One region of the Deinococcus aquiradiocola genome, then DNA from elsewhere that is predicted to be linked to it. Evidence: riboswitches for the same ligand, from Rfam matches in the RefSeq annotation. Region 1 holds a riboswitch; the other holds the start of a gene.
The links. A riboswitch is a leader RNA that binds a small molecule or an ion and turns the genes downstream of it on or off. The one in region 1 is predicted to bind FMN.

Region 1 (7,214 bases):
CGGCTTGCTGGCGACCGTGCCGCCGCCCGCCGCCTGCATCACCGGGTCGTTGCCGGTCGCGGCGCGGTACACGAGGTACCCGCCTGCCGCTGCCATCAGCAGTCCCAGCGGGCCGCGCTTGCGCGCGCCGAGAAGGGCGAGCAGCCCACCGGCGGCACCCGAGATGATTCGCTGCTCCTGACCTACGTTTGTATCCATGCTGACCTCCGCAGTCCCCAGCGTAGCGCGAACGGGTGTGTGGCGCGCCGCGAAGGGTGAAGCTTCCCTTCATGCCGCGTCCCGCCGCGCCCACGCCCGCTGGCCCGCCCGTGCGCCGGTCCTGCCGGGCGGTGCTAGCCTGCCAGCGTGAAGTCGTCCGCCGCCCCGATTGCCAAGGCCGCCAGCAGCCCCGCCCGCTTCGACCCGCTGAGCCTGGGGGCCGTGCTGTTCACCATCGTGTTCTGGGCGTCCGCCTTCGCGGGCATCCGCGAGGGCCTGCGCGCCTTCACGCCCGAACACCTCGCGCTGTACCGCTTCCTGGTGGCGAGCGCCGTGCTGGGCGGGTACGCGGTCCTGAAGCGCTTCCCGCTCCCGTCCCGCCCGGACGCGCTGCGCATCCTGGCGGTCAGCGTGTGCGGCATCTCGCTGTACCACGTGCTCCTGAACATCGGGGAGCTGAGCGTACCCGCCGGGACGGCCAGCCTCATCATCGCGGCCGGGCCGGTCTTCACGGCGCTCCTCGCGGCCCGCTTCAGCGGCGAGCGCCTCAACGCGACCGGGTGGATCGGCACGGCCGTCAGCCTGGCGGGCGTCACCCTGATCGTGCTCGGCAACCCCGGCAGTCTGCACGCCACGACGCAAGGCCTGAGCGGCCTGCACGCCACGACGCAAGGCCTGAGCAGCCTGCACGCCCCCACCCAGGGTGCTCTCAGCTTCACGCAGGGCGCCCTGCTGATCCTCGCGGCGGCCCTCTTCACCAGTGTGTACTTCGTGTTCCAGCGGCCCATCCTGAAACGCGTGCCGCCCGCGCAGTTCACGGTCTGGAGCCTGATCGCCGGGACGATCCCCATGCTGGTCTTCCTGCCGGGCCTCGGCGCGCAGCTCGCGCAGGCGCCCGTGCGCGCGCACCTCGCGGTCGTGTACCTGGGCGTGTTCCCGTCCGCGCTCGCGTACCTCAGCTGGACCTTCGCGATCTCGCGGGTCGGGGCGGGCCGCACCACCAGCTTCCTTTACGTCAGCCCGGTGTTCGCCATCCTGATCGCGTGGCTGTGGCTGCACGAGACGCCCGCCCTGCTGAGCGTGCTGGGCGGCCTGATCGCGGTGGGCGGCGTGATTCTCGTCAACACGCGCGGGCGGCTCACGTGACGCCCGGCCAGGACGGCGGGAACGCCATCGAACTGAGCGGCGTGCGCGTCCGGCTGGGCGGCACCGTCATTCTGGACGACGTGAACCTGCAGGTGCGGCGCGGCGAGTTCCTCGCCCTGATCGGCCCGAGCGGCGGCGGCAAGAGCACCCTGCTGCGCGTCATCGGCGGCCTCCTGACGCCCGAGGCGGGACAGGTGCGGGTCAGCACGCCGCCCGCCTTCGTGTTCCAGGATTACCGGCTGCTGCCGTGGCGGACGGCGCTCGCCAACGTGCGCCTGCCCGCCGACCTGAACCTCGGCCAGCTCGGCGCGGACGCCGCCCTGAAACTCGTCGGCATGAACGACTTCGGCGCGTACTACCCCGCGCAGCTGTCCGGCGGGATGCGCGCCCGCGTGGCCCTCGCGCGGGCACTCGCGCAGTCGGGCGACGTGCTGCTGCTCGACGAGCCGTTCGCGGCCCTCGACGCGCTCGTCCGCGAACGCTTCAACGACGAACTGCTGCACCTGCACGACAAGACCGGCCGCACCACCGTCCTCGTCACGCACTCCATCCGTGAGGCCACGTACCTCGCCGACCGGGTCGCCGTGCTGCGCGACGGCCGCATCGTCCGCGTGCTCGACACCGCCCGCCAGGGCCGCGCGAGCGCGTACACCGAGGGCCTCGAAGCGGAACTGCGCGCCCTGCTCGGCGAGGGCGACAGCACCCGCCTGCGCGAGGACGCAAGGCGCGGCCCGCCCCTCGGGTGGCTGTGGCCCGCCCTGGCCGTCCTGCTCGGCCTGCTGCTGTGGCAGTTGATCGCCGTGACGCTGCACCAGCCGTTCCTGCTGCCCGCCCCGACCCTCGTGTGGACCGAGCTGCTCAGGGCGCACACCGAACTCCTCCCGCAGCTGTGGTTCACGGCCCGCACGGCCATCCTCGGCGCGCTGCTCGGCACGCTCGTCGGCCTCCTGATCGGCTACCCGCTCGGCCGCTCGCACTGGCTGGAACGCTTCCTGAGCCCCTTCCTCGTCGCGAGCCAGAGCACGCCCGTCGTGGTGCTCGCCCCGATCCTCATCACGGCCCTCGGCTTCGGGGTGCTGCCCGCCGTGCTCGTGTCGGCACTCAGCGCCTTCTATCCCGTCATGATCTCCGTCATGGTCGGCGTGCGCGAGGTGGACCGCGGGTACCAGGAACTGTTCCGCAGCCTGCGTGCCGGCAGCTGGCAGCGCCTGCTGCACCTCGAACTGCCCGGTGCACTCCCCGTGATGCTGGGCGGCATGCGCCTCTCCCTGAGCCTCGCGCTGATCGGCGCGGTCGTGTGGGAATTCGTGAGCAACCAGCCGGGCCTCGGCTTCGCGGTGAATCAGGCGCGCGCGTACTACAACGGCCCCCGCCAGTACGCCGCCATCGTGCTGCTGGTCCTGCTCGGCGTGACGCTCAACCAGCTCGTCGGCAGCTTGGAACGCCGCGTGCTGCGCGGCCGCCGCCAGCACTGACCCGGCCGGAAGGAGAAGGAAGGCGGGGCAGGGGAGGCCGGGTCAGCCGTTCACGGCCCGGCGCATCGCGGCCGTGTAACTGCGCGCCGCGCGCCGCTGCAACGCGCGCACGACCGGCCCGCCCAGCCGCGCGAGCGGGTGCCTGGGCCGAGAGAAGGCCAGCAGTTCGAACCACACCTCCCCGCCGGGAGCGAACCGGACCGTGAACCGTTCCTCGCCCTGCTCGGCGTGCCCGTCCAGCGTCCCGTACCCGAAGGCGCACACGCGCTCCTCGTCCACGGTGTACACCACCCGGTCCGCGATCAGGCTCCAGAAGCCCAGGTGCGCGACCTGCACCACCAGCGTCTCGCCCTCCCGGAACGCCGCGTCCGGCGTGCACAGCGTGATCCACCCGGTCCTGAACATCTGCCAGGAGTTCAGCGCGTCCCGCGCCCGCGCGTAACAGTCCGCGCCGTGCCCCAGCAGCGCCCGGTGCCGGTCGTGCGCGTACCCGGCCGGGAGAGGCCCGCCGCGCGTCCCGCCCACCTCGGGGTACGTGAGTCCCGAGCGGCGCTGGGCGTGCAGGAAGGCCTGCACGGCGGCAGGGGTGGGGCGGCGCAGCAGGAACACACCCGTACTGTATCTGCCTCGCCCGCCGGGAAACCCTGACCTTTCAGACAGTGCGTCCCGCGCCGCCCGGTATATTCATGAGTGGCGAAAGCCATCCTTCGGGGCAGGGTGAAACGCCCTACCGGCGGTGACGGTCGCGGGACACCCCGCGCCTCAGCCCGCGAAGCCAGCGCCAGATGCGGTACGGCGCGGCCCGACCCGGTGAGATTCCGGGGCCGACGGTTCCCCCGCGCACGTCGCGGGCACAGTCCGGATGAGAGAAGGAGGAGGCCGACCTGCGTCCCGTGCAGGCCGGTACACGTCATGCATTCAAACAGGAACCGTTTCGCCATCCGTCTGTCCGGTCTGCTCGCCCTGTCCCTGGCGCTCGCGCCCGCCGCGTCCGCGCAGGCGACCCGCACCGTGAACATCGGGCTGGGGTACATCCCGAACGTGCAGTTCACGCCGTTCTACGTCGCCGACAGGCTCGGGTACTTCAAGGCCGAGGGCCTGAACGTCAAGTACCAGCACGGCTACGTGTCGGAACTCATGCCGCTGCTGCTGCAGGGCAAGCTGGACTTCGTGGTCGGCGATCCCGAGGACGCCATCTTCGCGCGCGCGCAGGGCGCCGACGTCCGGTACGTGATGGCGATGTACCAGAAGATTCCCGTCACGGTCTTCAGCCTGCCCGCCAGGAACATCAACTCGGCCGCGGACCTCAAGGGCCGCACGGTCGGCATTCCCGGCACGTTCGGCAGCAGCTACTTCGCGCTGGGCGCCCTGCTGGACGCCGCGAAACTCAAGGAGAGCGACATCCGCCTCGCCAGCATCGGGTTCACGCAGCTGGAAGCGGTCCGCAGCGGCAAGGTGGACGCCGCCGTCGGCTACGTGAACAACGAGGTGGTGCAGCTCGCGGCGGCGGGCATCAAGGCCGACACGCTCGACGTGACGGGCGCGTACCCGATGGTCGGCGTGGGCCTCATGACGACCGGCAAGACCCTGACGGGCGACATCGCCAAGCGCGTCGTGCGTGCCGCGCAGCGCGGCCTGAAGTTCACGGTCGCCAGCAGCGCGCAGGCGTTCCGGGTGGCGCAGCCGGTGTTCGGGTCGGGCGGCGGGAACCTCGACGTGCTGAAGGCCAGCGTGCCGCTGATGCAGTCCGCCGCGACGCGTCAGAACGGCCTGGGGTTCAGCGACCCGGCCGGGTGGAGCAAGGCCGTCGCGTACCTGCAGCGCTCCGGGAAGCTCCCTGCGACCTTCAAGGCGACGGACTTCTACAGCAACGCCCTCATCAGCAAGACCATGAAGTGATCCGCCCGCCGGTCTGCCGGTGCTCGCGCCATGCGGCTCGCGTCACCGCTGGACCGGTGCCGCAACCGGGAGAGCCGCAGGAGAGGGGGCCACATGCCGCGCGCGCGGGTGGCCCCCTCTCCTGTCCTGCCCGCGTGCGGGTCATACGGGTTTGATCCGATTCCAGGGATGCCGGGAAAAGCACCGACATCCCTTCTTGGGCAAAACAGCGCCCTGCAGGACGCTTGCCCGCTTCCACCTCCTCAAAACCGTATTTTTTGGTGCTCGCTTCGCTCGGCTGAACTCCAAAAGTTCAGCTCAAAATCGTATCAGGAGCGCGGTTCGGTCGCGGCGAGGCCCACGTAGTCCGGCTCGGTGAACACGCCGCCCTGGTTGGACTCGGTGCGGCTGCCCTGCGCGCCCTGCGTGCGGCCCTGAACGGCCTGCAGGTAGGTTTCGGCGTCGTCCTCCGGGACGTACCCGAGGGTGTCCCAGCCGTCGCGGGTCATCCAGGCGCGCGTGTTGCCGCTGATGCCCGCCACCGTCAGGTAGCCGACGCGGGGCGCGGTGATCGCCTGCCGGAACAGCTGCACGGCGTCCCGGGGGCTGAGCCACGTGCTGAGGTTGCGTTCGTACTCCGGGCGCTGCAGGAACGAGCAGATGCGGACCGACACGAATTCCAGGCCGTGACGTTCCCAGTACATGCGGCCCAGCGCCTCGCCCGCCACCTTGCTGACGCCGTAGAACGTGTCGGGGCGGACCGGCATGTCGGGGCTGACCTGCTCGCTGCGCGGGTAGTAGCCGACCGTGTGGATGCTGGACGCGAAGGCGACGCGCGTGACGCCGTGCTCGTGCGCGGCCTGCAGGACGTGCTGCGTGCCGTCGATGTTCACGGCGCGGATGCGGTCGTAGCGGTGCTCGTTGGCGATGCCGCCCAGGTGGATCACGGCCTGCGCGCCCGCCATGGCGGCCCGGACCTGTTCGGGGTCCTGCAGGTCGGCCTGACGGTACGTTTCGTGCGCCTGCAGGTCGGCGGGGGGGTTCAGGTCCGTGAGGATCAGGTCGAAGGTGCCGTGCAGGCCGTGGCGCAGGGCCGTGCCGACCTCGCCGGACGCGCCGGTCAGCAGCACGCGCAGGGGGGGGGTGGTGGTCATGCACTCACTGTAGCGGGCCGCGCCGGAACGCCATACCTGAATGTCAATCCCCCCGCGCTGGCTGCACCTGCAGCCGTAAGGAAACATAAATGACGGATACTCCACATTTGTCTCAGGCCTCTCACATCCTTGCTAGCCTGAACTGGGAAGCCACTCATCGGGGAACGATCGTCATGCCGCTCAACTCGGACGGACGGAACTCAACCAGACGCAGGACCGGCGACTCCGCCCTCAGGAGCGCCACAAGGAGAACACCACCATGGACTTTCTCGAACTCTTCAGAAGCCAGCTGAACGGCCCGGTCATGGAACGGCTGGGCGGCGTGCTCGGCCTCGACGCCGCGCAGGCGCAGCAGATCGGCCAGGCCGTGCTGCCCGCGCAGCTCAAGGTCATCACCGACAAGGTCGCCACGACCGCCGGCGCGCAGCACGTGCTGGACCTCGCCGCGCAGGTGCCGCACGGCACGCCGCAGGACCTGCTCGCCGCCCCTGACAGCCTCACCACCCTGCGGCAGAAGGGCACGGCGCTGCTGCCGCAGCTGCTCGGTAACCGCCTCGACGACACCGTGCAGGGCCTCGCGCAGCAGACCGGCGCCAGCCGCGGCGGCGTGCAGGGCATGATGCAGATGATCCTGCCGCTCATGCTCGGCATGATCGGCCAGCAGGCCGGCAAGTTCGGCCTGAACGCTTCCACCCTCGGCGGCCTCTTCAGTGGTGGCCTCGGCGGTCTGGGCACGGCAGCAGCCGGTCTGGGCGGCGCGGCGGCGGGTCTCGGTGCGGCCGCGATGGGTGGTCTGGGCAAGGCGGCGGACGGCGTTCAGGGCACCGTGAGCGGCCTCGGTGACGGCCTGAGCGCCGGTGCGACCAACCTCAGCAAGGACGTGCGCGGCGCGGCTGCCGGGATCGGCGGTGCGGCCGCTGGCCTGGGTGCGGCGGCGGCTGGCGGTCTCGGCAGCGCTGCGGGCGCGGTCGGTGGCGCGGCACGCGGCGTGGGCGGCGCGGTCACGGACGGCATGGCGACCGTCGGTGAGGGCGCTGGGCTGGGCGGCGGCGTGCTGCACAGCAACCCGGCCCTCGGGGGCCGCAAGGGCCTCGGCTGGCTGTGGCTGCTGCCGCTGCTGCTCCTGCTGCTGCTCGGCGGCTGCTTCCTGCTGCGTGGCAAGCCCGCCGCGGTCTTCGCCGTCACCGAGCCTGCCAACGGCGCGGCCGTCAGCGGCCCCTTCGCCGTGAAAGGCACCGGCACGGCCGGCGAGGAAGTCACCGTCAGCGAGAACGGCCAGCCGGTCGGCAAGGCCACCGTCGGAGAGGACGGCACCTTCAGCGCGGACGTGCCCGCCCCCACCGCCGGTGACCACACGTACGCC
Region 2 (7,214 bases), on a different contig from region 1:
TTCCTGCCGTCCGCCCACGCGGGTCAGCCGATCTGACGCAGCAGATTCACCGTCTCGATCATCGCCAGGACCGCCTCCGCGCCCTTGTTCCCGGCCTTGATCCCGGCGCGGTTCAGGGCCTGCTCGACCGTGTCGGTCGTCAGCACCCCGAACGCCACCGGGACGCCCGTATGCAGGCTGGTGTTCAGGATGCCAGTCGCCGCGCCGCCCGCCACGAAATCGTAGTGGTCCGTGTCGCCCTTGATGACGGCCCCCAGGCAGACCACGGCGTCGTACCTGCCGGACTCCGCGAGTTTCCGAGCGATCAGCGGCACCTCGTAACTGCCGGGCGCGAGGTAGTGATTGAGGTTCTCCGTCCGTCCGCCGTGCTGCACGAACGCCAGCTCCGCGCCCTCCACCAGCCGGTCCACGATCAGGTGATTCCAGCGGGTGCTGACGACGGCGAACTTCAGGTCGGTGGCGAGCAGGTTGGCTTCAATTCGGTTCATGGTGGGTCTCCTTGAGGATGAAAGGGATGGTGGGGAGGGCGGCTCCGAGGCCCCCAGGCCGCTCAGTCGCCGCGGCCGTCCGTGCCGAGGTGACCGAGTTTGGCGGCCTTGGTGCTGAGGTACGCGGCGTTGTGGGCGTTGCGCCCGGCGTGCAGGGGCACGCGCTCGACGACTTCCAGGCCGAAGCCGCCCAGACTGTGCAGTTTGCGGGGGTTATTGGTCAGGACGCGCAGTTGCCGTGCGCCGAGCAGGTGCAGCATCTGCGCGCCGATGCCGAAGTCGCGGGCGTCGGCGGGAAAACCCAGTTGCAGGTTCGCCTCGACGGTGTCCGCGCCACCGTCCTGAAGGTGGTAGGCGCGGATCTTGTTCAGCAGGCCGATGCCGCGCCCCTCCTGGCGGAGGTACACGAGGACGCCGCGGCCCTCGGCGGCGATGGCCTGCATGGCGGCGTCGCGTTGCGGGCCGCAGTCGCAGCGCAGGCTGTGGAAGCCGTCCCCGGTGAGGCACTCGCTGTGCACGCGCACCAGGAGGGGGTCGGGGGTGACGTCGCCCATGACGAGCGCGACGTGTTCCGCGCCGCTGAGGGTGTCCTCGAAACCGACGAGGCGGAACTCGCCGTGTTCGGTCGGCAGCCGGGCTTCCGCCACAAGTTGCATGAAGGGGTCGTGTTCCATGCGGTACGCGATGAGGGCCTCGATGCTGCCGACCTTCAGCCCGTGCCGCTCCCCGAAGGTGAGGAGGTCCGGGAGGCGGCTCATCTCGCCGTCGTCCCCCATGATCTCGCAGATCACACCGACCGGCGCGAAGCCCGCCAGTCGCGCGAGGTCGCAGCCGGCCTCGGTGTGCCCGGCGCGGCGCAGCACTCCGCCAGGCCGCGCGACGAGCGGGAAGATGTGGCCCGGACGGCGGAAGTCCGTGGGCCTCGCCGCGTCGTCCATCAGGGCGGCGATGGTGGCGGCGCGGTCGAAGGCGCTGATGCCGGTGCTGTTGCTCACGTGGTCCACACTGACGGTGAATGCCGTGCCGTTCGGGTCGGTGCTGCTGCCCACCATGGGGGTCAGGTCCAGCGCCCGGGCTCGGTCGGGCGTGAGGGTCACGCAGATCAGGCCGCGTCCCTCGCGCGCCATGAAGTTCACCCATTCGGGCGTGGCCGTGGCGGCGGGCATCAGCAGGTCGCCCTCGTTCTCGCGGTGCTCGTCATCCACGAGGATCACGGGCCGCCCCGCGCGCAGTTCCGCGAGCAGTTCGGGGATGGAGGCGAGCGTCATGCCGTCACCTCCTGACCGGGCTGTTCGGGTGTCCAGTCGCGCATCAGGATCAGGCGCTCGACGTACTTGGCCATCTGGTCCGCCTCCAGATTCACCTGCGTGCCCGCCGCCCAGGTGTGCAGCGTGGTGACCTCCAGGGTGTGCGGCACGAGCCACAGCGTGAACTCGTCCGGGCGCAGGTCGGCGCGGCTGCCTGCGGGGCCGCCCGCGTCCACGACGGTCAGGCTCACGCCGTCCACGGTGACGCTGCCCTTCGGCACGAGGTAGCGGGCGAGGTGCGGCGCGGCACGCACCGTCATGGTGTACGCGCCGGGCTGGGCGTCCACGCGCAGGACCGTGCCCACGCCGTCCACGTGCCCGCTCACGACGTGCCCGCCGAAACGGGCCTGGGCGGTCATGGCGCGCTCCAGATTCACCTTCGTGCCCTCCCGCCAGTGCGGGGCAGTTTTGGCGAGCGTCTCGCGGCTGAGGTCCACGGTGAAGCCCGCCGCGTCCCAGGTGGTCACGGTCAGGCAGGTGCCGTTCACGGCGATGCTCTCGCCCAGTTCCACGTCCGCCCACATGCGCGCGGGCTGGATGGTGACGGTCAGGTTCCCCTCGTTCTCTGTGGTGCGGGCAATGACGCCCACCTGTTCGATGATTCCAGTAAACATGTGTTGACCTCGGGTGGAGGCAGGGGCGCACTCGCCCCCCCTCCACGGTGTATGAAGGTTCAGACGCGCGGGATGTCGTGCAGCAGGCCGGTGATCAGGACGTCCGGGCCGAGCGGTTCGACGGTGACTTCGTGCAATTCCTGCGCCTCGTGCATGGGCCGCGCCGGGGCGGTCAGGGGGCTGAGGCCCGCGCCGAGAAGTTTCGTGGACACGAACACCCTGACCTCGTCCACCAGTCCCTGCGCGAGGAAGGCACTCAGGAGGGTCGGGCCGCCCTCCAGCAGCATGCTGCTGACGCCCAGGCCCGCCAGGCCGCTCAGGGCGTCGGCGGGCGTGCCGGCGCGCAGCACGGTGATCCCGGCCGCCTCGTGCGCGGAGGCGTCGCTGTCGGGAGTGGTCACGAGGACGGCCCCGTCACGCCACGCGCGGGCCTGCGGGCGGCTGGCGGCGCGGCGGTCGAACACCACCGGGCGCGGGTCACGACCCCCCGGCACGCCGCGCGTGGTCAGGGCCGGGTCGTCCAGGCCCAGCGTGCCGCTGCCGACCGCGATGGCATCCAGTTCGTCACGCCAGCGCATGGTGTGCTCGCGGGCCTGCGGGCCGCTGACCGCACCGTTCCCCTCGCGCAGCGCCGCCACCTTGCCGTCGAGGGTCATGGCGTACTTCGCCACCACCCACGGGCGGCCCCGCACGATCAGGCTGCGGAAGCCCGCCTGCTGCCGCTCGGCCTGGGCTTCCAGCACGCCGACCGTGACCTCAATCCCTGCCTCGCGGAGCCTCTGCACGCCGCGCCCCGCCACCAGCGGGTTCGGGTCGAGCGCCGCCACGACCACCCGCCGCACGCCCGCTGCGATCAGCGCGTCCGCGCAGGGCGGCGTCCGACCGTGATGACTGCACGGTTCCAGCGTCACGTAAGCGGTGGCCCCGCGCGCCCGCTCGCCCGCGCCTTGCAGGGCGAACACCTCCGCGTGCGGCTCACCGGCCCTCGGGTGGAAGCCTCGGCCCACCAATTCATCACCTTGCACGATCACGCAGCCCACGGGGGGATTCGGCGCCGTGCGGCCCAGTCCTCCGGCAGCCTGCTCCAGCGCGAGCGTCATGAACCGCTCGTCCACCGGCAGTGCCGCCGCCACCCCTGCGGGTGGAGCATTCACTTCATACATGGTCTGTCGCCGCCCGCCGGGGGGGCAGGCAGCGTTCCTCCTTCTCTCATCCGGACTCTGACCGTCGGCTCTGGAATCCCACCAGATCGGGCCTGCGCGTGGTGCAGTCTGCGCGGGCTTCGCGGGCTGAGTCGGTTCAGCAGGGCGAGGCTTCTGCTCGCTCCGCCCGGGTGACGCGGGACGACCCGCGCCGCCTGAAGCGACATCACCGCCGGTAGGGAATTTCACCCCGCCCCGAAGGAAGCGGCCCACCCCCGGAGGAGCGGGCCACCCTGAAGGTATCAGCCCAGCAGGCCGCAGGTGTGGGAGAAATCAGACACCCGCCGGGGGACAGCCGGTCAGCCCTCGCCCAGCAGTGCCGCGAGGCCGCGTGACGCGACGTCGCGCACGCAGTGCGTCATCTGCCAGGAGATGTCCGTCTCGACGGGGTTGATCTCGATGGCGATCCCGCCGCGCTGAAGCGTCTCGGCGGCCAGTCCGGCGGCCGGGTACACGGCGCCACTCGTGCCGATGACCAGCGCGACCTCGGCGGCCGCGAAGGCGTCTGCGGCGGCTTCCAGGGCGGCTTCCGGCAGGTACTCCCCGAACCACACGACGTTGGGCCGCATGCGGTTCCCGAGCGGCGAGGTGGGCGGCGTGACCAGTTCGGCGGGCGCGGCGAGCGGGAACACGTCGCCCGTCACCTCGTCCCGCGCACTGAGGAGATTGCCGTGCAGTTCCACCATGCGCCCCCCACCCTGGCCGCTCCCGGCGCGGGCGTGCAGGCCGTCCACGTTCTGCGTGGCGAGAAAGAAGCCCGCGCCCTTCTCGCGCTCCAGCCGGGCGAGCAGGTGGTGCGCGCCGTTCGGCTGGGCGGCCAGCACGTCCCGGTAGCGGCCCGCGTACCACTCCCACACCATCACGGGGTCGCGCCGGTAGGCGGGCGGGCTGGCGAGGTCCTCGGGCCGGAAGCGCGCCCAGTGGCCGGTCTGCGCGTCACGGAAGGTGGGGATGCCGCTCTCGGCACTGACACCCGCGCCGGTCAGCACGGCGACGCGGGAGGCGGCTTGCAGGGCGGCACGGGCAGCAGCGAGATCCATACCGTCAGGCTAGCGTGCGTCCCGCCCTGCCCGGACCACAGGTGATCGGGACGAGAAACGAAAAAACCGCCTTCTTCGGCGGTGATAAAAACAGGATACCCCGGTATGCACGGCCTGTCAATGCCCGCCAGACGGTCATGTTCACGCCGTGCTGGAGGGCATGCCCACACCGGGAAGGCGGGGGACGTTATGCATCCCCGTGAATGAAAGCGGGCGGCACGGTGTCCGTCAGCCACACGCCGTTCTCGCTGACCAGGAAGGCGTGCCCGGCGGCGTGCATCTCCCCTGCCCGGACGGTCAGGACGACGGGCGGGCCGCGCCGCGCACCCACGCGGCAGGCGGTGTCCGGGTCGGGCGAGAGGTGAACGTGGTGGCGGTTCATGGCGCGCAACCCCTCGGCGCGGATGGCGGCCAGGGCGCCCGCATGCGTGCCGTGGTACAGGAGTGCGGGGGGCGTGGCCGGGGTCAGTTGCAGATCGACGGGCACGCTGTGCCCCTGGTTGGCGCGGATGTGGTCGCCGCGCAGGCTGAAGCGCCCCTTGTCGCTGCCTGCCACGACCGCCTCGACCTGCGCGCGCGTGACGCTCAGGTGGATCAGCACGGGTGCGAGCGGCACCCACCCGCCGGGCGCGAGCGTCAGGCCCGCCTCGTGCGGGGCGTGGCGCAGCAGGTACGAGAGGCGTCTGGAGAGGGTGTGGTCGTTCATGCCTCCAGTGTGGGCGGCGTGCGGTGGGAGCGCATGGGCCGGACGGCGTACCGGGGCCGGGCCGTGTGGCGGAGGTGCGCGGTCCGTTTCCGGGGTCTGCGTTCTATGGTGTTGATCCGATGACAGAAATGCCGGTGCCGTTTCCAGAATCCTTTCCTGGGCAGATCAGTGCTCATGACGGGCACGGCTCCGCAGGAGGGGACGCCTGCCCGCTTCCTGGTCAGAACAGCGCCCATGAGGACGCTTGCCCGCTTCCGTCTCCTCCAGACCGGACCTGTTGGTGCTCGCAGCCGGGCGGCGACTTCGCGTTCCGCTCAGGTTGGGATTACAGGCTTTCGGGTTCGAGGAGCATCGGTTCGTCGCTCTCGAAGCCTTCGCAGTAGCGGCGGCGGCCGAGCGTGCCCCAGTACATCAGGCGGGCGCGGCGGCGTTCGACGACGTCCGGCGCGACCGTCTCGGAGATGGCCGCGCCCGTGAACTGGCTGGCGTGAGCGGCGATGGCGCGCTCCCAGTCCGGCAGGTGCGCTTCGACGTCCACGAGGACGTTGGCGTTGATGTCGGCGTTCCCCTGGTACATCAGGACGCGGCTGACCTTGTGGGGCGTGCCGGTCACGTCGGCCTTGGCGAGCGACGCGAGGTGCACGGCGCGCTTGCTGAGGTGGTACGCGCCGAAGTGGTCGGGGTGCCGGTCGCGGTGGTGCGGGACGACCAGCACGCGCGGACGCACCCAGCGCAGCGCCGTGGCGAGCGCGCGCGCCTGCTGCGGCGTGTCCATCAGGCCGCCGTCCGGGAGGCCCAGCTGGCCGCGCCACGTCAGCTGCAGGATGGCGGCGGCGGCGCGGCATTCCGCTTCGCGGGTGGCCGGGTCGCCCTGTGTGCCGCCCTCGCCCTGCGTGAGTTCCAGGATGCCGGTGGCGCGTCCGGCGTGCGCGAGGCGCAGCAGGGTGCCGCCCACGCCGATCTCGGCGTCGTCGGGGTGAGGGGCGAGGACCAGCCAGTCGAGAGGTTCGGGTCTGCCGTAGGTGGTGTACATCGTGGCCCACAGGGTACACCCGCGCCGGGTACGGGAACGCCGCCCGCACCGTGATCGGTGGGGCGGCGTGCGGGGCAGGCGGCGGCTTGGCTTCCGCCCGGCTGGCCTTCGGGCGGTCAGTTCAACCGGGGATCAGAGGTCGAGGAGGATGCGGGCGGGGTCCTCGAGGTAGTTCTTGATGGTCACGAGGAACTGCACGGCTTCCTTGCCGTCGATGATGCGGTGGTCGTAGCTGAGCGCGAGGTACATCATGGGCGCGATGACGACCTGCCCGTTCTGGGCGATGGGGCGCTCGATGATGTTGTGCATGCCCAGGATGGCGCTCTGCGGGGCGTTGATGATGGGAGTGCTCATCATGCTGCCGAAGGTGCCGCCGTTGGTGATGCTGAAGGTGCCGCCGCTCATGTCTTCCATGGTGAGCTTGCCGGCCTTGGCCTTCTGCGCGAAGCCGCTGATGGCCTTCTCGATGTCGGCGAGGCTGAGCTGGTCGGTGTCGCGCAGGATCGGGACGACGAGGCCGCGTTCGCTGGCGACGGCGATGCCCATGTCGTAGAACCCGTGGTACACGATGTCCTTGCCGTCGATGCTGGCGTTCACGGCGGGGAAGGCCTTGAGGGCCTCGGTGGCGGCGCGCACGAAGAGGCTCATGAAGCCGAGCTTGACGCCGTGTTTCGCCACGAAGAGGTCCTGGTACTTCTTGCGCAGGTCCATGGCAGGCTTCATGTTGACTTCGTTGAAGGTGGTGAGGATGGCGGCGGTGTTCTGCACGTCCTTGAGGCGTTCCGCGATGCGCTGGCGGATGCGGGTCATGGGGACGCGCTGCT

Region 2: linked by a shared signal. The riboswitch ahead of ribD (bifunctional diaminohydroxyphosphoribosylaminopyrimidine deaminase/5-amino-6-(5-phosphoribosylamino)uracil reductase RibD) and the one ahead of IEY33_RS14285 (ABC transporter substrate-binding protein) in region 1 are both predicted to bind FMN.

What each region holds. Positions count from the first base shown of each region.
Region 1 is NZ_BMOE01000011.1:33,214-40,427, reverse strand. It holds gene IEY33_RS14305 (SRPBCC family protein) at 1-198, opposite strand, end outside; gene IEY33_RS14300 (DMT family transporter) at 346-1,344, shown strand; gene IEY33_RS14295 (ABC transporter permease subunit) at 1,341-2,819, shown strand; gene IEY33_RS14290 (DUF1990 domain-containing protein) at 2,862-3,428, opposite strand; FMN riboswitch at 3,519-3,697, shown strand; gene IEY33_RS14285 (ABC transporter substrate-binding protein) at 3,732-4,718, shown strand; gene IEY33_RS14280 (NAD-dependent epimerase/dehydratase family protein) at 5,027-5,851, opposite strand; gene IEY33_RS14275 (DUF937 domain-containing protein) at 6,111-7,214, shown strand, end outside.
Region 2 is NZ_BMOE01000018.1:515-7,728, forward strand. It holds gene ribH (6,7-dimethyl-8-ribityllumazine synthase) at 24-488, opposite strand; gene IEY33_RS17200 (bifunctional 3,4-dihydroxy-2-butanone-4-phosphate synthase/GTP cyclohydrolase II) at 551-1,756, opposite strand; gene IEY33_RS17205 (riboflavin synthase) at 1,753-2,409, opposite strand; gene ribD (bifunctional diaminohydroxyphosphoribosylaminopyrimidine deaminase/5-amino-6-(5-phosphoribosylamino)uracil reductase RibD) at 2,469-3,509, opposite strand; FMN riboswitch at 3,607-3,818, opposite strand; gene IEY33_RS17215 (Sir2 family NAD-dependent protein deacetylase) at 3,911-4,651, opposite strand; gene IEY33_RS17220 (RNA 2'-phosphotransferase) at 4,839-5,357, opposite strand; gene IEY33_RS17225 (PIG-L family deacetylase) at 5,683-6,390, opposite strand; gene odhB (2-oxoglutarate dehydrogenase complex dihydrolipoyllysine-residue succinyltransferase) at 6,523-7,214, opposite strand, start outside.